Regions from separate parts of the Streptomyces sp. NPDC017448 genome, predicted to be linked through region 2. Evidence: riboswitches for the same ligand, from Rfam matches in the RefSeq annotation. Region 2 holds a riboswitch; each other region holds the start of a gene.
What was found. A riboswitch is a leader RNA that binds a small molecule or an ion and turns the genes downstream of it on or off. The one in region 2 is predicted to bind cobalamin.

Region 1 (3,262 bases), on a different contig from region 2:
CCGCGTCGGCCAGCTCCTCGGCCCGGTCCACGAACCGCACCACGACGCCCGGTTCGGCGGCCAGCGCGTCCACGTCGGTGAAGTTCGACATCAGCGGCACCGCGCAGACCGCGACCCGCAGCACGTCCTCGCCGTGCGGGGGAGCCACGGCCGACTCCCGCACCGCGCCCCGCAGGGAGACCCGCAGGCCGTCCTCCTCGTCGATGCCGAGCCCGTGGGCGAACGGCAGCACCCCGTACGTCCGCCGCCCGGTCAGCCCGTACAGCATGTCCAGCCCCGGTTCCAGCAGCGAGACGTCGCCCCGGAACTTGTTCACCAGGTAGCCCGCGACCAGCGCCTGGTCCTCGGGGCCCAGCAGCGCGGTGGTCCCGAAGAACGAGGCGAAGACCCCGCCCCGGTCGATGTCCCCGACCACCAGCACCGGGAAGCCCGCCGCCCGGGCGATCCCCATGTTCACGATGTCGGTGCGCCTGAGGTTGATCTCCGCGGGGGAGCCGGCCCCCTCGCAGATCACCGCGTCGTACGTCGACCGGAGCTGCTCCAGGCAGTCGGTGACCGTGCCGAGCAGCGCCTCCTGGCGGCCCCCGTGGTACCCCCGCGCGCTCATCTCGCCGACCGGCCTGCCCATCAGGACCACCTGGCTGGAGCGGTCGCCGCCCGGCTTCAGCAGCACCGGGTTCATCAGGGCCGTCGGCTCCACCCGGGCCGCCTGCGCCTGCATCGCCTGGGCCCGGCCGATCTCCGCGCCCTCCCGGGTCACGAAGGAGTTCAGCGACATGTTCTGCGCCTTGAACGGCGCGACCTTCACGCCCCGGCGCACCAGCCAGCGGCAGATGCCCGCCGTGACGACGCTCTTGCCCGCGTCCGATGTGGTCCCCGCGACCAGCAGTCCACCGCTCATGCCCGCTCCCGCTCCCGTTGCCCCGCCGGGCCGCGCACGCCCGTACCCGTTCCGTACCGTCTTCCGCGCCGGACCGTTCACGCCCGTCCCCGCTTCCGCCCCGCGAGAAGGCGCCCCGCCGCCAGCCGGCCCGCCGCGCAGACGCCGAGGGCCAGCACGCCGACCCGGCGAGACAGCCGCACCGCGCGCTCGATGTCCGCCCCGCGCACCTCCCGCCCGGCCGCCCCGTTCAGCACGGGGCGGTGCTCGACGCGCCCCGCGTACGCCAGCGTCCCGCCGAGCCGTACGCCGAGCGCCCCGGCGAACGCGGCCTCCACCGGCCCCGCGTTCGGGCTCGGATGGCGGTGCGCGTCGGCCTTCCAGGCGCGCACGGCGTCCCGGGGCCGCCCGCCGCCCGCCACGGCCAGCGCGGCCGTCAGCCGGGCGCCCGGCCACCCCGCCACGTCGTCCAGGCGGGCCGAGGCCCAGCCGTAGCGGCGGTAGCGGGGCGACCGGTGGCCGACCATCGCGTCGAGGGTGTTGACCGCCCGGAAGGCGACGAGCCCCGGCACCCCGCCGATCGCGCCCCACACCAGCGCGCCCACGACGGCGTCCGAGGTGTTCTCCGCGACCGACTCGACGACGGCGCGGGCGATCCCCGGGCCGTCCAGGGCCTGCGGATCGCGCCCGCACAGATGCGGCAGCCGCTCCCGGGCCGCCTCCACGTCCCCGGCGTCCAGCGCCCCGCCGACGGCACGGGCCTCCCGGCCCAGCGACGTACCGCCGAGGACGGACCAGGCGGTGGCGGCGGTCAGCGCGACGGCGAGCGCGGGGCGGTCGCGCACGGCGCGCGCGGCCAGCGCGGCGGCCCCCGCGGCGCCTCCGGCGCAGACGAGGGTGTGCAGCGCGCCCCGGCCCCGGTCGTCGCGCCACAGCAGGGACTCCACCCGCGCGGCGGCGCGGCCGAAACCGGCGACGGGGTGGCCGCGCCGGGGGTCGCCGAACAGGGAGTCGGCGATCAGCCCGGCCGCGGCGCCGTACGCGAAGACGCGATCGGCCCGCACGGGTCAGCCCGCCGCGGGGAGAGGCGTTCCGGCGGCTCGGCCCGGAGTCGGGGGCACGGAATGCGGCACACGGCGGCCGGGCATGGCGTAGTCCTCACTCAGGGTCCGCGCCCTGGTTCGACGTGACGGCGACGAGAGTCTCCTGGCTCCCGGATCCGCAGTTCCCCCGGCCTTCCAGCCCGCGTACCGCGAGCCGTGACGTCCGATGTGGGGGAGTGCTCCCCGGTGACAGTGGCGGGACCGCGCCGGATTCGCACCGGCTTCCTCTGCTGTCGCCGTAAATGGCTCCGGCAGTCCACCACGCCCCGCGAACAACCGTCAACTCGCCGTTGACCTGCGGGGCTCCACTGTGGGCAGACGCACATCGGGCCGGACACACAGATGTGTGTCCGGCCCGATGGGGCGCCCGCGGGCGGGGTACGGGTCAGGCGACGATCAGGTAGATCCCGTACGCGACCGCCGCCGCGCACGCCGCGAAGCAGGCGTAGGCGCTGGTGCGGGCCAGCGCCGCCGAACCGCCGCCGGACGTGGCCGACAGCTTGGAGAGGGCGACGATGCCCAGGGTGAAGAGGCCGACCAGCGCGACGGTGACGACGAGACTGACACCGAAGACGGAGGCGAGAGCTGCCCAGTCGATTTTCATACGGATCTGTCCTTACACCGTGGCCGTCGGCCGGGCCGGGTCGTCGGGCGCCGATGCCGGGGCCGCGATGGTGGTCATGAGGTCGGCGGCCGGGACGCCGGCCGGCGGCGGCTGGACCGCGGCCATGGCGGTGGTGACGACGCCCTGCGGCTCGTCGGCCGCGGCCGAGTCGTTGACGTTGGTGTGGTCGACCGGCTGGCGGCGCGAGGCCAGCCAGATGGCGAACGAGCCGCCGATCAGCAGGAGCGCGGTGACGGCGATGCCCCACGTGCCCTGCTTGGTCAGGAACTCGGCGGCGGCGCCGACCAGCCCCGCGGCCGGCAGCGTCAGACCCCAGGCGACGAACATCCGGGTGGCGGTGGACCAGCGGACCACGCCCCCCTTGCGGCCGAGGCCCGCGCCCATCACGGCACCCGAGCAGGACTGGGTGGTGGAGAGCGAGAAGCCGAGGTGCGAGGAGGCCAGGATGACGGTGGCCGCACTGGTCTGGGCGGCGAAGCCCTGCGGCGGCTTGAGGTCGGTCAGGCCGCTGCCCATGGTGCGGATGATGCGCCAGCCGCCCAGGTAGGTGCCGAGCGCGATGGCGACGCCGGCGGAGACGATGACCCACATCGGCGGGTTGGAGCCCGGGGCCAGGACGCCGCTGGTGACCAGGGCGAGAGTGATGATGCCCAT
Region 2 (3,262 bases):
CGTGACCTCCAGGATCTCCGTGCACAGGTTCGAGGAGTGCACGACCCGGCCCGGTTCGGCGGTCTGGTTGGCGGTCCGGTTGGAGGCGTCCTTGAACGTCATCCACCCCTGGCCGGTCTGGGCGAGGGTCCGCATCATCCGGCCGTACAGCTCACGCGCCGGCATCGACTTGCGGGCCAGCCCCCCGGCCTCGGCCGCCCGGTAGGCCGCGTCGAACGCGTCGCCCCACAGGTCGACCAGCTCGGGCACGTCCGCCGGGGAGAACAGCGACCACTCGGTGTCCGCCTCGACGCGGCGCATGAACTCGTCCGGGATCCAGTGCGCCAGGTTCAGGTTGTGCGTACGCCGCTGGTCCTCGCCGGTGTTGTCGCGCAGCTCCAGGAACTCCTCGATGTCCGCGTGCCAGGTCTCCAGGTAGACCGCCGCCGCGCCCTTGCGCCGACCGCCCTGGTTCACCGCCGCCACCGAGGCGTCCAGCGTCTTGAGGAACGGCACGATGCCGTTGGAGTGCCCGTTGGTGCCCCGGATCAGCGAACCCCGGGCGCGGATGCGGGAGTACGACAGGCCGATGCCGCCCGCGTGCTTGGAGAGCCGGGCCACCTGGTGGTAGCGGTCGTAGATCGAGTCCAGCTCGTCCTTGGGGGAGTCCAGCAGGTAGCAGGAGGACATCTGCGGGTGGCGGGTGCCGGAGTTGAAGAGCGTGGGGGAGGAGGGGAGGTAGTCCAGCCTGCTCATCAGCCCGTAGAGCGCGGTGACCTCCTCCAGCGCCCGCACCGACTCGTCCTCGGCGAGGCCCGCCGCCACCCGCAGCAGGAAGTGCTGCGGGGTCTCGACGACCTGGCGGGTGTGCGGGTGGCGCAGCAGGTAGCGGCTGTGCAGCGTACGGAGGCCGAAGTAGCCGAAGCGGTCGTCCGCGCCCTCGGCCAGCGTCCGCTCGACCAGCTCGTCCAGCGCCTCCGCGTGCAGCGCGACGAAGGCGGCGGTACGGTCCGCGATCAGGCCCTCGCGGTGCCCCACGGCGACCGAGGCGGAGAAGGACGTCGCGCCCTGGCCCGCGGCCTCCTCCGCGATCGAGAGGGTCAGCAGCCGGGCGGCGAGCCGGGAGTACGCCGGGTCCTCGGAGATCAGCCCCGCGGCGGCCTCGGTGGCCAGCGTGCGCAGTTCGGCCTCGTCGGAGCGGGCGTTGCGTCCGCGCAGCGCGGCGGCGGCGACCCGTCCGGGGTCGGTGTCGGGAAGATCGGCGGTGAGGCCGGTCAGGGTCCGCAGCAGGGCGGTCCCGGGTCCGTCGTTCGTGCCTGTTCCGGACGGGGTGGAGGCAGCGGATCCGGTGGCTGAAACCGGATCGGCGGGCGCGATGGTCACAGGGCTTTCCCTCGCTCGGCAGGGGCCGGCGGAAGGCGGAGAAGCCGGGCAGCGCGAAACCCGGGCAGGGCGGCACGGCTGACGGCGTCCACCGGCCCATCCGCGAGGCCCGGACGTCTGGCGTCCGGTTCGGTCGAGCCGGACGCGCTGTCGGCAGGTCTTCGGACTTGCAGGTGCGCAGAAGCGCACTGATCACACCGTTGCGGGACAGTTCCGGATTCGCACCGGATTCCCCTGCGGCGACAGCGAGGTCGAGCATACATGTGGGGGCCGCCGGATGATGCGGCCCCCACATGTTGTGTCACGGCGTACCCGGCGCGGCGTACGTCACGTCAGCCGCTCGCTCCCACGCCGTTGTTCGGGGCGCCGTCGCCCGCCGGGGGCAGGTCGCCGCGCTCGACCGGCTGCTGCCCCGAAGCCGGGGCGGCGGGCGGCAGGACCTCGTCGAGTTCGCGGTCGTCGGCGCGGTGGGCGGCCAGGGCCGCCGCGCGCAGCGTCGCCCGGTCCACCTCCTGGCGTGTTCCGCTCACCGTCACCACCAGGCCGCCCTTCTCCCGGGCGTACGCGTGGCCCGCTTCCGTGGCGCTGTACCACTGGTCGCCGTCCCGCTCGCAGGTGGCGGGGGGCTTCCGGCCGGCCGGGTGCGCGGAGGTGTCCGTGCAGTCGGCCACGGCGTGCGGGCGGCGCTCCACCGACAGCTGGATGCGGCCGCCGTCCGGCGAGGTGTAGGCGCTGCCGAACCCGTCGTCGCCGACCACCCCGACCGACTGGCGGGCCAGGGCGAAACCGTCGGCCTCGGTCACCCACACGTGCTCCGGGACGGTCTGCACGGCCCGCGCCCGCGCCTCCAGCTCCGCCCGGTCCGGTGCCGGGACGGCAGAACCGCTCGGGCCCGCCGCCCGCGCGTCGGGCGGCGGCTCGGTGCCGCAGCCCGCCGAGGCGGCCAGGGCCAGGGCCAGGGCCGCCGTGGTGATCGTGCGGACGGGTCGGAACCGGGGCGCCCGGCGATGCGGTGTCATGGGCGCATCCTTTCGTACGGTGAACGGGCGGCGCCCCGGAAGGACGCATGGTCCGGGCAGGCGGACCGGGCCGCCGCCCCCTCCACCGAAGAAGGGGCGACGGCCCGGAATCCAGGACCCCTCGACCGGCCCGCGGCGCTCGGCAGCACCGGCCCGCGGTGCTCAGCAGTACCGGCCCGCGATGCTCGGCAGCACCGGCCCGCGGTGCTCAGCAGCAGCGGAAGCCCTCGCGTGGGTCCGCCTCGCGGGCGTCCATGCGGGCGCGCTCGAAGGCGCGGCGGGACAGGACGGGCGTCTCCGGATCGTGGGCCCGGGCGTGCGCCACGTACCGGTCGTAGACCGATTCGCCGGTCAGCTCACGGACGTACCAGCGGATGCGTCCGGCCACCCGCCGTACGTCCGCGACCGTCATGTCCGGCTCCCCGTCCCCGCGGCCTCCTTGCGCAGCCCGCCCTCGGGGCCGACGCCGGCGGCGGCCAGTTCGGCCTTCTCCTCCTTGGTCGCGAAGAGCGAGGCGGGGGCGACGAGCCTGGACTCGACGAACGGCGTCTCGTGGAGCTTGACGCTCTCCGGGTCGCGGATGGCCTTGTAGCAGACCCGCCCGGCGTCCACGAGCACCACGATGATGAGGAGCGCGAAGAGCGCGCTCAGCACCCCGTCGACGGTGGAGTTGGTGACGACGGTCCGCATGTCGTCCATGTTCTTCGCGGGGGCCAGCACCTCGCCCGCGTCGATGCCCGCCTGGTACTTGTCGCGCTGGGCGAAGAAGCCGATCTTCACGTCGTCGGAGAAGATCTTCTGCCAGCTCGCGGTGAGCGTGACCGCCACGTCCCAGGCGAGCGGGACCGCGGTGACCCACGCCCACTTCAGGCGGCCGGACT
Region 3 (3,262 bases), on a different contig from region 2:
CACACCCACGGAACACCGATGAGAGGAATCGCCATGACGACCATCCACCCCAAGATCACCGAGGTGCTGACCGGGACGTTCAAGGTGCCCGCCGCCGAGATCCTGCCGGAGTCCACCATGGACAGCCTGGAGATGGACTCCCTCGCGGTCGCCGAGTTCGCCGTCATCATCAAGGAGACCCTGGGCGTCACCGCCGACTCCGAGAAGCTCTACAAGGACGCCACGCTGGCCGACATCACCGCGTACATCGACGCGGCCGTCGGCGGCGCGGCGGCCGAAGCGACGGTGCCGGTGAGCAACACCCGATGAAGCGACCCGCCATCGCCGTCACCGGGCTGGGAATGATCACCCCGGTCGGCCACACCACCGACACCACCTGGGACGGGGTCCTCGCCGCCGTCTCACCCGCCGCGACCGTCCCCGGACTGGACGGCTGCGCCGTCGACTTCGCCTGCACGGTCTCCGGCATCGACCTCGACGACGCGGTCGGCGGCCGGTCCGCGTTCCGGATGGGCCGGTACGTCAAGTTCGCCCTCCTGGCCGCCCGTGAGGCGGTCGCCGACGCCGGGCTCGACCCCGCGCACTGGGACGGCGCCCGGGTCGCCGTCGTCGTCGGCACCAGCAGCGGAGGATCCGCCGGGCTCACCGAACAGGCCGTCGCGCTGGAGCGCCGCGGCCCCGAGGCCACCTCGCCCTCGGGCATCCTGCTGACCATCCCGAGCATGCCCGCCGCCGAGATCGCCATCGACATGAAGGCCACCGGCCCCAGCCTCGCCCCCTGCACCGCCTGTTCCTCCGGGGTGACCGCGCTCTCGGTGGCCCGGGACATGCTGACGCTGGGCCACTGCGACATCGCCGTCGCCGGCGCCACCGAATCGATCGTCTTCCCGGTCGCCATGACCGGCTTCGGCCGCTCCGGCGCGGCGGCACCGCGGGACGGCGACCCCGCCCGGCTCTGCCGCCCCTTCGCCGCCGACCGGGCCGGGCTCGTCATGGGCGAGGGCGCCGCCATCATGGTCCTGGAACGGGTCGAGGACGCCCGGTCCAGAGGTGCCGCCCCGCGCGCGCTGATCGCCGGGACCGGCGCCACCACCGACGCCCACCACCCCACCAGCCCCCACCCCTCCGGGGCGGTCGCGCGGGCGGCCGTGGACGCCGCCCTGCGCGACGCGGGCTGGCGGGCCGAGGACGTCGACCACGTCAACGCGCACGGGACGTCCACCCCTCTCAACGACGCCACCGAGGCCGCGCTCATCGGCCGGGCCTACCCGCACCGGCCTCCCGTCACCGCCCCCAAGGGCGTACTGGGCCACTGCATGGGGGCGGCGGGCGCCATCGAAGCGGGACTGACGATCCTCACCCTCCAGCACGGGGTGATCCCGCCGATCGCGAACCTGGACGCCCCCGAGCCCGGGTTCGCCATCGACTGCGTCACCAAGACCCCGCGCGTGACTCCCGTACGACGGGCCGTCAGCCACTCCTTCGGCTTCGGCGGCCAGAACGCGGTGATCGCCCTCCAGGCCGCCCCCTGACCCAGGAACCCCTGCCCCGGGCCGGGTGGACCACGGACTCCGGCGCCCGGGCGGAATTCCCCGGGCCGGTGCGGCGGGCCGATCCCACGCCGCACCGGCCCCGCGCACCGGGCCGCCGCACCGCGACCGGTCCGCGGGACGGTGCGTGATAGCTTGCCGGGGCCAGTCGAACCCCAGCGACGGGGTCAGGGAATCCGGTGCGAATCCGGAACTGACGCGCAGCGGTGAGGGGGACGGGCGGGGCCACGGCCACTGGAGCGCACCCGCGCTCCGGGAAGGCGCCCCGTCCGGACGAACCCGAGTCCGAAGACCTGCTGGCGCCCGCGCCCGTACCCGGGCGCGGGAACCGTACGACGGGCTCCGCGACAGGGCCCAGAGACACCGAGGTCCTTCGTGCTGCCCACAGCCGCTCCCGCCCCGATACGAACCGCCGCCCTGCTCGCGGCGGGCCTCCTCGCGCTCACCGCCTGCGGCGGCCCGGGCGTCGGCCGGGCCGCCGAGGGCGGCCGCACCGACGGATTCCCGCTCACGTTCGAGAACTGCGGGCGCACCGTCACCGTGCAGGCCCCGCCCGAGCGGGCCGTCTCCGTCGACCAGGGTTCGACCGAGATCCTGCTCTCGCTCGGCCTCGCCGACAGGCTCGCCGCCACCGCCACCTGGACCGACCCGGTCATGAAGGGGCTGGAGAAGGCGAACGCCGGCGTCGAGCGGATATCGGACAACCGCCCCTCCTTCGAGAAGGTCCTCGACCAGGAGCCCGACTTCCTCTCGGCGTCCTTCACCTCCACCCTCGCCAAGGGCGGTGTGGCGCCCCGCGAGCAGTTCGAGAAGCTCGGCGTCCCCACCTACGTCTCGCCCGCCGACTGCACGGCCAAGGACGACAGCGGCGGTGGCGACGGCGCCCGGACCGCGCCGCTGACGATGGAGACGGTCTACGACGAAGTGCGCGAGCTGGCCCGGGTGTTCGCCGTCCCCGAGCGCGGCGAGAAGCTGGTGGAAGACCTCCGGGCACGGGTGGCGAAGGCCAAGGAGGGCGTCGACGCCTCCGGCGCGTCCCTCCTCTACTGGTTCTCCGACTCCAAGGCGCCCTACCTCGCGGGTTGCTGCGGCGCCCCCGGCGTCATCACCGACCAACTCGGCGCGAAGAACGTCTTCGACGACACGCACGAGGAATGGCCCCGGATCAGCTGGGAGACCGTCGCCGACCGCAACCCCGACGTCCTGGTCGTCGGCGATCTGACCCGTACGACGCAGACCGCCGAGAGCGCGGAGAAGAAGATCGCGTTCCTGGAGTCCCACCCGGTCACCAGGACCATGGACGCGGTCAGGAACCACCGCTACGTGCTGCTCAGCGGACAGGCCATGAACCCCACCATCCGGACCGTCGAGGGGCTGGAGACCGTCGCGGCCGGCCTGCGCGGCTTCGGGCTCGCGGGGTGAGCGCCGGCCATCCGGCGGTGGAGGACCACCCGCCCGGCGGCAGGGAGCGGACGTCCGGAGTCCCCGGCGCCCCGCCCGGACCGGCAGGACGCCCCAGCGCCCCACCCGGCCCGGCGGGGGATTCCGCCCCCCGCGGACCGCTCCGGAAGGGCGGCCGGCCCGGCGCCCCGCTCGCCGTGCTGCTGTGGGGCGGCTCCATCCTGCTCCTGCTGCTCTCCGTCGCGGTCGCCGTCACCATCGGACCCGCCCGGATCTCGGTCCCCGACGTGTGGTCCGCCGTCGCCGCGCAC

Region 1: it holds a riboswitch for cobalamin, as region 2 does, so the genes downstream of both, ACH4K1_RS30175 (cobalamin biosynthesis protein) here and ACH4K1_RS20535 (ribonucleoside-diphosphate reductase subunit alpha) in region 2, are expected to answer to the same signal.
Region 3: it holds a riboswitch for cobalamin, as region 2 does, so the genes downstream of both, ACH4K1_RS24195 (ABC transporter substrate-binding protein) here and ACH4K1_RS20535 (ribonucleoside-diphosphate reductase subunit alpha) in region 2, are expected to answer to the same signal.

The regions. Positions count from the first base shown of each region.
Region 1 covers NZ_JBIRLM010000026.1:53,097-56,358, reverse strand. Annotated here, with positions in the region: gene ACH4K1_RS30180 (cobyric acid synthase) at 1-901, opposite strand, end outside; gene ACH4K1_RS30175 (cobalamin biosynthesis protein) at 979-1,944, opposite strand; cobalamin riboswitch at 2,080-2,212, opposite strand; gene ACH4K1_RS30170 (hypothetical protein) at 2,369-2,587, opposite strand; gene ACH4K1_RS30165 (anion permease) at 2,600-3,262, opposite strand, start outside.
Region 2 covers NZ_JBIRLM010000012.1:37,116-40,377, forward strand. Annotated here, with positions in the region: gene ACH4K1_RS20535 (ribonucleoside-diphosphate reductase subunit alpha) at 1-1,362, opposite strand, end outside; cobalamin riboswitch at 1,497-1,638, opposite strand; gene ACH4K1_RS20540 (hypothetical protein) at 1,695-2,381, opposite strand; gene ACH4K1_RS20545 (YbdD/YjiX family protein) at 2,590-2,793, opposite strand; gene ACH4K1_RS20550 (carbon starvation CstA family protein) at 2,790-3,262, opposite strand, start outside.
Region 3 covers NZ_JBIRLM010000016.1:78,378-81,639, forward strand. Annotated here, with positions in the region: gene ACH4K1_RS24185 (acyl carrier protein) at 34-309, shown strand; gene ACH4K1_RS24190 (beta-ketoacyl-[acyl-carrier-protein] synthase family protein) at 306-1,532, shown strand; cobalamin riboswitch at 1,679-1,866, shown strand; gene ACH4K1_RS24195 (ABC transporter substrate-binding protein) at 1,926-2,972, shown strand; gene ACH4K1_RS24200 (FecCD family ABC transporter permease) at 3,149-3,262, shown strand, end outside.